2 regions of the Acidithiobacillus acidisediminis genome follow, and region 2 is predicted to be linked to the other one. Evidence: riboswitches for the same ligand, from Rfam matches in the RefSeq annotation. Region 2 holds a riboswitch; the other holds the start of a gene.
What was found. A riboswitch is a leader RNA that binds a small molecule or an ion and turns the genes downstream of it on or off. The one in region 2 is predicted to bind fluoride.

Region 1: another riboswitch for fluoride. It lies ahead of M5D89_RS04160 (hypothetical protein); the one in region 2 lies ahead of M5D89_RS11085 (respiratory chain complex I subunit 1 family protein).

Annotation. Positions count from the first base shown of each region.
Region 1 is NZ_JALQCS010000001.1:811,004-816,811, forward strand. Features, by position in the region: gene M5D89_RS04130 (hypothetical protein) at 1-37, opposite strand, end outside; gene M5D89_RS04135 (histidine phosphatase family protein) at 105-698, opposite strand; gene M5D89_RS04140 (class I SAM-dependent methyltransferase) at 698-1,954, opposite strand; gene M5D89_RS04145 (HEAT repeat domain-containing protein) at 2,010-2,435, opposite strand; gene M5D89_RS04150 (DUF190 domain-containing protein) at 2,432-2,749, opposite strand; gene crcB (fluoride efflux transporter CrcB) at 2,771-3,148, opposite strand; gene M5D89_RS04160 (hypothetical protein) at 3,167-3,589, opposite strand; fluoride riboswitch at 3,638-3,700, opposite strand; gene M5D89_RS04165 (mannosyltransferase family protein) at 3,837-5,060, opposite strand; gene M5D89_RS04170 (class I SAM-dependent methyltransferase) at 5,196-5,808, shown strand, end outside.
Region 2 is NZ_JALQCS010000001.1:2,202,793-2,208,600, forward strand. Features, by position in the region: gene M5D89_RS11070 (hydrogenase large subunit) at 1-496, opposite strand, end outside; gene M5D89_RS11075 (proton-conducting transporter transmembrane domain-containing protein) at 505-1,968, opposite strand; gene M5D89_RS11080 (hydrogenase) at 1,970-2,650, opposite strand; gene M5D89_RS11085 (respiratory chain complex I subunit 1 family protein) at 2,660-3,601, opposite strand; fluoride riboswitch at 3,653-3,716, opposite strand; gene eno (phosphopyruvate hydratase) at 3,997-5,292, shown strand; gene M5D89_RS11095 (Mu transposase C-terminal domain-containing protein) at 5,368-5,808, opposite strand, start outside.

The sequences.
Region 1 (5,808 bases), 1.4 Mb from region 2:
TACGAATGGTCTCTTTTGGAGAATCCACCAGTTTCATTATTCACCCTCCAATTTGCCTAATCTACTTTAAGTATAGTTCAATTTTCGGGTACTGATGACGCGTGCTACATGCGCGTATCGAGCCGCTGATTCCACAAGGTAATCGCCGGACTGGTATGTTCCCAGCCTAGACGGGAAATACTCGCTGCATCCAGATGCAAATGGTCTCCAAAATCCAGACCCAGGCCCAGCCAGCAGCAGGCCAGCGCGCGCAGGATATGCCCATGGGCAAAGCAGAGGATGTGCTCGTGGCCAGCAGTTCTCCAATCGTGCAGAACCTGCTGGCAACGGGCTTGAATCTGTTCCCGACTTTCTCCCTCGGGGGCGCCACAGCGGAAGATGGTCCATTGGGGATCTTCCTGATGGATTTCTGGCGTGGTCTTGCCCTCGTAACGACCATAGCGCCACTCGTGCAGACCGTCGTGGATTTGGGGCGCGAATCCGGCCAGGACGGCGGTGTGATGGGCGCGACGCAGCGGGCTGGAATAGATGCCGTCAAAATGGTGTTTGCCACGCTCAAAATATTGCCACAGGGCCTTGGCTTCTTCCCGCCCCTGAGCGGTGAGGTCGATATCGGTAATGGAGGTGTGCCGCCCGGAGGCGGCCCACTCGGTCGTGCCGTGGCGCACGAGGGTAATGGATTGTATCTGCTGTGCCATCAGACCTCCCCCCAGTCGGGTTCGGCTAAACGGAATGGATCGTTGTCAACGTACTGATACCGCCGTTCCCAGGGGCGGGGGGTCAGCTCCTCGCCGCTCTGCTTGACCGCCAGCACTTGGTGCAGCGCTGACCAGTTGCGCCAGAAGCCGTAGGCGCAGCCCGCCATATAGATGGCCCAGATGCGATAGGTCTTGTCGCTGACCAGGGTCAGGGCCTCAGCCTTGCGCGCTTCAAGACGACGTACCCAATGGATCAGGGTCTGGGCATAGTGCGGGCGCAGGTTCTCCACATCCAGGACTTCCAGATTGGCTCCAGCCATGTCCCGCACCACGCGCCAGAGATGGGGAATCTCCCCATCGGGGAAGACGTATTTGTCGATGAAATCGCTGCCCGAGTGATGATCTCCATCGTCGTCTTTGGATGCAGCGGTGATGCCATGATTCATGACCCAACCCCCCTCCTTCAGCACGCGCTGGATGACATCGAAATACTCCGGCAGCTTGGCCCGCCCCACATGCTCGAACATGCCAACGGAGCTGACCTTGTCGAAATGCTCCCGCTCGGGAATGTCGCGATAATCCTGCAGGCGAATCTCCACCTTGTCGGCCAGACCCTCGCGCTCCATGCGTGCCTGAGCAAAGGCGAACTGTTCTTCACTCAGGGTCACGCCCACGCCCTGGATGCCGTAATGCCGGGCCGCCCAGCTCAACAGCCCGCCCCAGCCGCAGCCGATGTCGAGGAGCTTTTCGCCCGGCCGCAGATGGAGCTTGCGGCAGATGTGGTCGAGCTTTTGCTCCTGGGCCGTGTCGATGTCTTCTTCTCCCGTCTTGAAGTAGCCGCAGGAATAGACCAAGTTGCGATCCAGCCAGAGTTGGTAAAAATCATTGGAGACGTCGTAGTGGTAGTGGATCGCCTCTTTGTCTTTGTTCTTGCTGTGCAGGGCCTTGCGGATGATCCCGGTCTTGGAACTTTTTTTACTGGGAAAGGCGTTACTGAGACCTTCGGCGACCGCCAGGATGTCTTGGTAACGTCCCTCGATATCGATGTCGCCCTCTACATAGCCCTCGCCCAGCACGTCCAGGGCGCTCCCCATAAGCAGGCTGGTCACCACCTTGGCCGACTTGAGATGCATGGTGACGATGGGGTTGTCAGCGAAGTCATAGGCGTGGCCATCCCAAAAAACAAGCCGCAGGGGGAGTTCATGTCCGCCCAGGCCTTTTTTGACGTGATCGAGAAAGTTCTTGCGTAAATCCACTCAACTCTCCTTTTTTGAATCCGTGAAGCCAGTGTGTTGTCTGCGTCCTTTCAGTTTAGTTCTTGTCCTGATGGGATGGGATGGGATGGGATGGGATGGGGCCGCGTGCCAGTATCTGCCGAGCGGCTTCGCGCACGGCATGTGTGGGATGATCCCTCAGACGTTTCAGGGCTTGTTGCCGATCGCTGTCGTCGGGGAGATGGGCCAGGGCCTCCACCACCGCCAGACCCTGCACCACATCCACCGCGGACTGCAGTGCGCATTCCGCCAGAGGCAGGGCAGCGGCCGGGTTGTGCTGGTTCTGCAGGCTCAGGATGGCCCCCATGCGAACCTCGGGATGGGGATTGCGCAAGGCCCAGACCAAGCGGTCGAAATAGGGCGTATTGCGCTCCCATGCCTCAATGTCGCGGCCACAGGCCGGACAGCGCACGCTGCCGATGGGGATCTCGGCATAGCAGAGGGGGCAATAGTGGTGATTCACGGACAACCGCAATCCGCTTCCCAGCGTAGGATGTGATTGACAGGCACCAATTCCTGCAGATGGGGCATGACGGCGTCCACGGTCTCGGGCTCGTCAAAGAACTCCAGCACCAGGGGCAGATGGACATTCAGGCGCAAGATGTCATCTGCGTGCACTGTGCCCTTGCTACCAAAGCCCGCAATGCCACGGAAGGCCGTTACCCCATGCACCTTGTATTGGTCATGGAGCATACGGAAGATTTCTTCCATCAAATTATGCCCGTCGTGTTTATCCCCTTCCTTGATATAAATCCGTACCACCGATACCGTCGTCATGTTTCACCTCACAAAAATGGTTCAGATACTGCGCGAAATCCAACCCCCGGCAAATGTCGCTGCCACACACAGAAACAACGATGCGAACATGTAGATCAGTGCTTTTGCTGATTCCCCATTTTCAAAGAGCACCAAGGTCTCCAGAGAAAAGGTAGAGAAGGTGGTGTACGCCCCCAAGCCCCCCGTCAGCATGCCGGTGCGTAGTTCCGGGTTAATGGAGATGCGCTCCAGGGTCTCGAAGAACAGAAATCCCATAATAAAACAGCCCATCACGTTGATGCTCAGGGTGGCCCAGGGAAAATCGCGGCCAAAGACGGACTGGACGAGAAGGGTTTGGCCATAGCGTGCCCAGGCACCAAGAACGGCAAAAATCGCTATGAATCCGAAGGTGGCGTACATGATAAGAAGTCTCCTGCTTCAAATATAGAAAACACTCGCAAAGATAACGATCAGCAGCATCCCAATATAGCCCAAATAGACATTCAGAGAGCCATTCTGTAGTACCAAACCAATACGATCGCTGAGGAATTGCACAATACGTACTGCAGGGCGAAAGAGCCAAGGACCAAAAACCGGTACCTCGCTGTCATTGAAATGCAGTTCGCGGACAAAATACTCGCGCCCGCTATGGGATCGCTCCAGGCGATTTTCCGGTCGGTAGACAAAGGGGCAAGAGACCCGCAGGGCGTTGGTGACGGCCAAGGAAGTCACGGCATTTTCCGCAGGAATCTGGCGCAGCCCGCGGCCCCAGACCGGCACCCGCCGCCGTTTAATCATGGTCGCCAAGGCAATGGCAGCCGTCAGGGCCCGGGACACCTGCAATACGATGTTTTTGACCATACCTCCCCCCTGCTTTCGCAAAACAATCTACCTGCCCCGCCAGCGCGGGGGTGGGTAGAAGTCATTAGCCACAAGGGGCGGTTCCAGGCGGACTTCATCGCCTTTTTTTAGGCTAGGAGAGCGCGGCGTTTGTGTCAACGGAAATCTTGCGAAATTTACGGCGCCGCAGCACCGCACCCAGGGAGTGCATCAAACATCAGGGAGTTAGCAATCTATATGCTTTGCTTATGATTCGTTCCGTATGGAATCAAAAGGCCCAGTGTCCAGAAACAAAAAATGCCGACTGCAAGAATAGCGCTACTGCGCTGAAGCCTAGCGCGACATAACCGGCCTGCCGACGCCAAAGCAGCAATCGTCCGGCCAGGAGGAAGAGCGGAAGATTGAGATACAAGAGCCGGTACGAAGAAACTGGACCCTGCGACGCACCCTGAAACCACAGGTAGGCAATGACCAGCACCAGCGTCAGCCATGCCCAGGCCCACTCGCGGCGCCAGAGGAACAACAGCAACGCCAGCAGATTGATGGCCAAGGTGATGGCATTCAGCAGAAAATACACAGAGCGCGCCGGGTTCAGCACCGTGACCTGTCCGGCCAGGGCCTGCCACATTGGGGTGTAATCCGCTCCCCAAAAGGGGTAGAGCTGGAGGATATGCAGCAGCTTTTGGCCGGGGGACAATTCGCCCAGGTAGGATGCATGTCCATGGATGAAGGCCAGGGGCGCATGCAGCGCCAGATATTGATAGACGATGAAGGCCAGTAGGCCGCTACAGGCCAGGATGCCCAGCAACAACGATTCGCCAAGGCCGCGCCAGTGTCGATCTCGCCAACGTTCCACGGCCAGCAGTAGCCACAGGGCAAAGGCAAAAAAAGCCATCAAGGGGCCGCTGGCGCTCCCGATCCCCAGCCAGAAAGCGCTTTTGCCCTGCTCGCCGCGTCGCCAATGGATGAGGGCGAGCAAAGCGAGGGCATTCATGAGACTCGTAGGGTAGTCACTGGCGAAGAAAAACGCCGCCGGATACAGCGCGTAGGCCCAGCTTGCCCAATCCGCGCCTACCGGCCCCAGGGCCTCGCGTGCGAAGCGATGGAAAAGAAAGAGGGAAAGAATTCCCGTCGCAGCAGCGAGCAAAATCCCCAGGGGCGCCAAGGGCAGGGGAAAAATCTGACCCAGCGTAGCCAGGAGAAAGGGATAGAGTGGGAAAAAGACAATATTTTGTCCGACGGGGGAGTGTGCCTGGTAACTGTAGCCGTGACGGGCGATATCCAGATACCATTTGGCATCCCAGTTGACTAAGCTCGCGCCCAAGGGACCTGGCACAAGATCGAGCCCACGGCTAAAAAAATAGTAGCCGCAAAAGATGCCAAACCAGATCACCAGCGCCGCCAGCAAAGCGCGTCGCAAGACCGGGCTGATCCCTTCTGTTGCCGCAAAGCGCGGGCTTTTTTTCACCACCAGGTTATTTGACTGGGCCAATGTCCGAGCCTGTCTCCCCAAAAGGACCGCTGGCATGGTAGCGCTGGCAGTGAGGCGGGACAATTGCCCATGCGCTACGCTATGTATATCCGCCCGCCTGGGGTAGGTGAAGGAAATGCCACGAGGGGTACACCAATGCAAAGTAAATCCCATTGGGAAGAGGTTTATAGCCACAAGGCCGATACCGCCATGAGCTGGTTTCAGCCGCATGCAGAGACCTCACTGTGCCTGGTCGAGCAGTTGTCGTTGGCGCCGGTAGACCCCATCATCGACGTGGGGGGTGGCGCCTCGCACCTGGTTGATGAGCTTTTGCTGCGGAGCTATGAGGATGTTAGCGTCCTGGATATTTCTGCGACGGCGCTGGCGATTGCGCGTAAGCGGCTTGGCGAAGACGCCAAACGCGTGCATTGGCTAGCCGGTGACATTCTGCAGGTGGAACTGCCGCCGCAGCATTTTGCACTCTGGCACGACCGCGCGGTGTTCCACTTTCTCACTGATCAGCAAGATCGCCAGCGCTATGTGCAGCGCTTGCTACAGGCCTTGCGTCCGGATGGTCGAGCCATCATCGCAACTTTTGCCGATGATGGTCCCACCCAGTGTAGCGGCCTGCCGGTTATGCGTTACAACGCCGATCAGCTTGCCGCCGAACTCGGTCCGCAGTTTCACCTACTGCAGCACGAGCGGCAAACCCACATCACCCCTGCCGGCAAGGAACAGCGCTTTCTCTTCGCCGTTTTTCAGCGGCTAG
Region 2 (5,808 bases):
CCTCGCCGATGTAAGAGAAGTGAAATTCCCCCGTCTCCACCACATCGGCCCGTATTGGCCCCCAGTAGAGATCTTGCACCTGGTCTCCCCGCACTTCCGGCATGGTGGGTGGTGCATACGCACCGCTGAGGTGGCCTTCCGGCCCCTCCCGCCCCAGCGGCGGGCGCGGCAGCGAAAATCCCTCGTGAATCACCAGGGGATAGGGCTCAGGATGCCCCGTAAAGGTCAGACCACCGAGATCCTGCATCTCCCGCTCATACCAGCCGAGCAGGGGGGCGACGGCGGCCAGGGACGGCCAGGTTTCCTCCGCACGCAACTCCAACAGCAGAAAAGGTGCCCGGTTGCCTTGGCTGATCAGATAGCGCACAAGACAGACACCATCCTCCCAGTCATGCCAGGCCATCTGAAAGCGCATCCCGGCGGCTATGCAGTCGGTGGCGACCGCCGTGAGCTCCGCTGCCGATATCTGGCGCCGTTCGCAATCGTTATAGGTCATGGCCGCACTCATGGTTGCACCCGAAAAGCCTGCTGAAAGAAATGCCACAGCCCTTCCGGCCACCACAGCCCAAGTACCAGAATCGGTACAAAGGCCAGCCACATGGGCAGGGTATTCCAGACGGACAGCCTGAGGGTTGGGGCCGCGCCGGGCTCCGGTTCCGGCCCCCAGATCATGCGCCGGAAGTGGTTCATGAAGGCAATAAAAATAAGGATCAGCAGAGTCGCCATCAGCCACACGGCCCACGGATTGGCACTCAGGATGCCGCCGCGCAGAATGGTGATTTCCGAGAGGAAAAGCCCGAAAGGCGGCGCTCCGGTAATCGCTACCGCCCCCAGCAGCCAGAGCGCGCCACTGACCGGGTAATAACGCAATACCCGTCGCATCTGGCTCATGGACTTGGTGCCATAGGCGCGCATCATGTTGCCAGCGCCGAAAAACATCATGGATTTGGTCAGGGAATGGTTGATCATGTGATACATGGCCCCGGCGAAGGCCAGGGGACCGCCGAAACCGAAGCCGATGGCCAGCACTCCCATGTGTTCCAGGGAGGAATAGGCGAGCATGCGCTTGGCCCCATCCTGCCGGACGATGAACATTCCGGCGATGAAGAGTGAAATGACGCCCAGCACCAGCAGTGCCGTATGCCCCATCACGCTATAACCACCGCTATCGACGATGGACAGAAACCGGTAGATGCCGAGCAGGGCGATATTCAGCAACGCCCCGGAAAGCATGGCGGAAACCGGCGCCGGGCCTTCGCTGTGGGCATCGGGCAGCCAGGTGTGCATGGGTGCCAGACCCACCTTGGTGCCGAAGCCCACCAGGGTGAGCAGAAAGGCGAGAAAGAGCAGCGTCTCCGGCACCTGCGGCGCCACTTCCCGTAGATTAGCCCAGGTCAGGGCATAGGTCGGTCCTAAGGTAAAGGTGCCACCCCAGTAGAAGAGAATGATGCCGAGCAGCGCCAACGCCAGACCCGCGGAAACGATGATCAGATACTTCCACGCCGCCTCGATACACTCCGCCTCGCGCTCAAAGCCCACCAGAAAGGCGCTGACGATGGTGGTGAAGTCGATGGCAATCCAGAAGATCCCGGGGTTGTTCATCAGCGGCGCGATCAGCATGGTCAGGGCAAAACTCGCTTGCAAGGCATAATACTTATGGAGCCGGGGTTTTTCTTCCGGCAGCAGGCGCATGTAGCCAATGGCATAAATGGATGCCAGCAGATAGACCAGACCCACGCAAAACAGTACCCAGGCCCCCAGCGGGGTGAGCAGGATCAACTGGGCACCGGTCACCAGCGTCTTGTCGGGCACCGCCACCAGCATCGCCAGGGTGAGTCCGAAAACTACGACGGAGTTGCCGAAGTTGATGTACTCCGCCCAGTGTGGACGGCGGATCGCCAGCATCAGCAGGATGGCCACTGCGGGTATGATCCACAGTGCTGCGATGAGTGCGTCGAAATTCACCATCTCAGCCCACCAGCTTTTGCAGGCCGCGGCTGCTGGTGGTTCCGGCGTGTACTTTGAGGAGGCGCACCAGCATGCCGAAGGCCATGACAATGATCAGCAGATCGAAAATGATCACCAGCTCCAGGAGGTCCGGCATGCCAGGCACCAGAATCTGCGAGCCGAGAAAAATGCCGTTCTCAATCACCAGCAGCCCCAGAATATGGCTGATGGCCTCGGAGCGCAGGATCATCATCAAAAAGCCGATGAGTTTGAGGCTGAACATGCAGGTCAGGGCCAACACCGCGATATTGTCGGTCAGGTGTAGCGCCACTCCTAGTTGTCTTGCGACTTCATAGGAAAAAATCACCAGCGCCGCGCCGAGGACCATGCTGGAGGAAGGCTTGAGCAGCGGGGTGAACTCGCGTTGAATATCCAGCCGGTTGACCAGTCGCAGCACCAGATAAGGGAGCATGGTCCCGCGAAAAATCGCCGTCAGAACAGCGATGATGTAGAGTTCTGGATAATGCCCGTAATAGCCGATGGAGGCGGAAATGGCCGCGATGGTCCAGGATTCCGCCGCAAAAGCATAAACATGATTCTTCAGCCAATGGGATGCCAGCATCACGAAGGACAGCACCAGCGCCAGAATCGCCAGCAGACTGAACAGGGAAGCGGCCAGGGGACCCAGATGAAAGATCAGCATCGCACCCTCCTAAAGCTGATCAGCCACGATGGCCAGCACGGCAAAGAGAAAGGACAGCGCCAGCGGCTCCTGATAACGGTAGAAGCGTAGTCGCGACTGCAGCGTGTCCACGGCCACCATCACCAGCCCCACCGCGCCATATTTGGCCAGTATGATAAGCAAGGCGAGCAGCACCGAACCCAGGCTGCCCGTCGTGGACAATCCCCACGGAAAGAAAAAGACGTTGAGAAAAATGGTGTAGAGCAAAAACTGCTTCATCCAGCTTGCCCACTTCAGCAGGGCCAGCAATGGCCCGGAATACTCCAGAATCCGCGCCTCGTCGATCATGTAAATCTCGTAAGGGATGGTGGAGTGGATGGGCAGGCGGTCCGTTTCCACCGTCAGCAGGATGAAAAAAGCGAAGATCAGAAAGATATGCGCCGGGCTCCAGTAGGCTACCGGATGCTGCGCCAGCAGGTGATTGGCGACGAAGGGCAGCATGGAGTGATCGAGAAAAGTGATACCCACAAAGACTAGGATCAGGGTTGGTTCGGCGAGGATGGCGAGCATCACCGCGCGGCTGGAACCCAGTCCACCGAAGGGCTGACCCGTATCCAGCCCGGCCAGCAGGATGAAAAAGCCACCAAGGGTCAGGATGAGTCCGCCACCGAGGATATCCCCCATATCGGACAGGGGCAGGGGGAAATTGGTCAGCACCGGAATCAGCATCGGCACGATGAGCATGGCGGTAAAAGCCACCACCGGCGCCCAGAAAAACACCCAGGACGCAGATTCCGGTATCAGCAGAGTTTTGTGGAAAAGTTTCCAGAGATCCCGATAGGGCTGGAAAATGGAAGGACCCTGTCCGCGCTGAACGCGCTCTTCCATGGTGACCATGAAGCCGTGCAAGAGCGGTGATAACAAAAACACCGTCAAGACTTGTCCACACTGCAAGACGATATCGCCGAGCATGCCTTCCCCTTTATATGGCTTCCAACTCCCCACCGCCCGACCTTGCGGTCAGGATCAGTAGCAGTCATTAGCCTATAAAGGCGGTTATTGGGCGGACTCCATCGCCACTCGAATTGCTTATGGTAGTAAAGAGTGATGGCCGGGTCAAGCAGTAAAAAAGTAATTTAAAATAACGTGTTACAATTAACATATAGTGCTTCATTCAGTTGTGCCGTTACTCGCACGTTCGAGTGCTTTTCGGAACTGGGTTTCCATAGATTAGTGATGATGACATGCTGCGCGAGATTCACAGTGCAGTTGACCTACCTCAATTAACCCATGTTTGACACCCTACTAATTTTTCTCGTTTACTACCGATAGTTGCGCCACGCAAAATCGGCGAGACAGGAGCATTTATGGACAGCCGTATTGAAGACATCATCGCCCGCGAAATTTTGGACTCACGAGGGAATCCCACGGTGGAAGTGGAAGTATTTCTGGTCGATGGAACCCGCGCCCGCGCGGCAGCACCTTCCGGCGCCTCCACCGGCAGCAAGGAAGCCGTCGAGCTGCGCGACGGCGATGCTCACCGCTATGGCGGCAAGGGTGTAGAAAAAGTCATTCGGAACATTGAAGAAATCATCGCCCCGGACCTGCAGGATCTGGATGTCCGGGAACAAAAGGCCATCGACGACACCCTCATCGGCCTGGACGGCACTGAGAACAAAAGTCGGCTGGGCGCCAATGCCCTGCTCGGCGTTTCCATGGCCTGTGCCCGTGCTGCCGCTGATTACAGCGATCTGCCCCTCTATGCCTATCTGGGCGGCCCCGGTGCCACCCGTCTGCCCGTCCCCTGCTTCAATGTGCTCAATGGTGGCGTGCATGCCCACTGGCAAGGCGCCGACTTCCAGGAATGCATGCTGGTACCCTACGGTGCCGGCAATTTCCGTGAAGCCCTGCGCTGGGGGGCGGAAATCTACCATGCCCTGCAATCTGTTCTGCTGGGAAAACATCTCTCGGTCGGCATCGGTGATGAAGGCGGTTTTGCGCCGATGGTATCCTCCAACCATGAATCCTATGATTTGTTGCTGGACGCCATCCGTAAGGCGGGCTTTGAACCAGGCCGGGACGCCGGCATCGCCATCGACCCCGCCTCCTCGGAGTTCTTCAAGGATGGCACCTACCAGCTACGCACCGAGAAGCGTGCCATCAGCAGTGCCGAAATGGTGGCCTACTACGAAGAGATCGTCCGTAACTACCCTGTGGTCCTGCTCGAAGATGGTCTCGCCGAAAACGACTGGGAGAGCTGGAAGTTGCTGAATGAAAGGCTCGGCGGCGTCATCGAACTGGTCGGCGACGATATTTTCTGCACCAACCCCAAAATCATCGCCCGCGCCATGGAAGACAATATTGCCAACGCCACCCTCATCAAACTCAATCAGATCGGTACGGTGACCGAGACCATCACCGCCACACGGCTGGCGCAATATCACGGCTGGGGGGCCTTTGTCTCGCATCGCTCCGGCGAAACCACCGATGATTTCATCGCCGACCTCACCGTCGCCCTGGATACCGGGCATCTGAAGTCGGGTGCTCCGGCGCGTGGCGAACGGGTGGCCAAATACAACCAGTTGCTGCGGATCGAGGAAGAACTGGGTACCGCCGCCAGCTTCGCTGGTAAACACGCGTTTTGCAGACCGATCCGTTTCTGAGCACTTCCCGCACAAGTACCTGTACCAGGAACTGGGATTGGTACGGCCCACCTGAGCGAACGCGGAGCCCTCCGTTTAATCGCTCTTCCGCGTTTGCTTCAGGATATTTAAAAACCCTCTTTTGCGCGACTCAACCGTACTCGAAGAAGCGCTTGCATTTGACTGCGAACCGCCGCCGATTTTCCTTGGTGTACCAGGGTGTTCCGCTAGTTCCCATGCTTCCGCCTTCCGGACACGTTCTCGTTCTTCCCGTCGATTCTGACGGATATCCTTTACACGCTTATGGTTGCTCTGGTCAGTGGACACAGCACCCTCAGTCAGATTTTCCTGCGCTGTCACAACCGCATCTACTTGGGCCATAAACTCAGCCCGTTCTTGCAGAATATCCGTTTTGATCTCCGCTTTTCGGAGCTTGCGATCCGCCACGTAGTCCTGCACTTCCTCAACCATATACCCCGCGAAGTCCTGATTCTTCTCCAGTAGGTGGCAAGCTTCAATACCGCCTTTGGGCTGAAC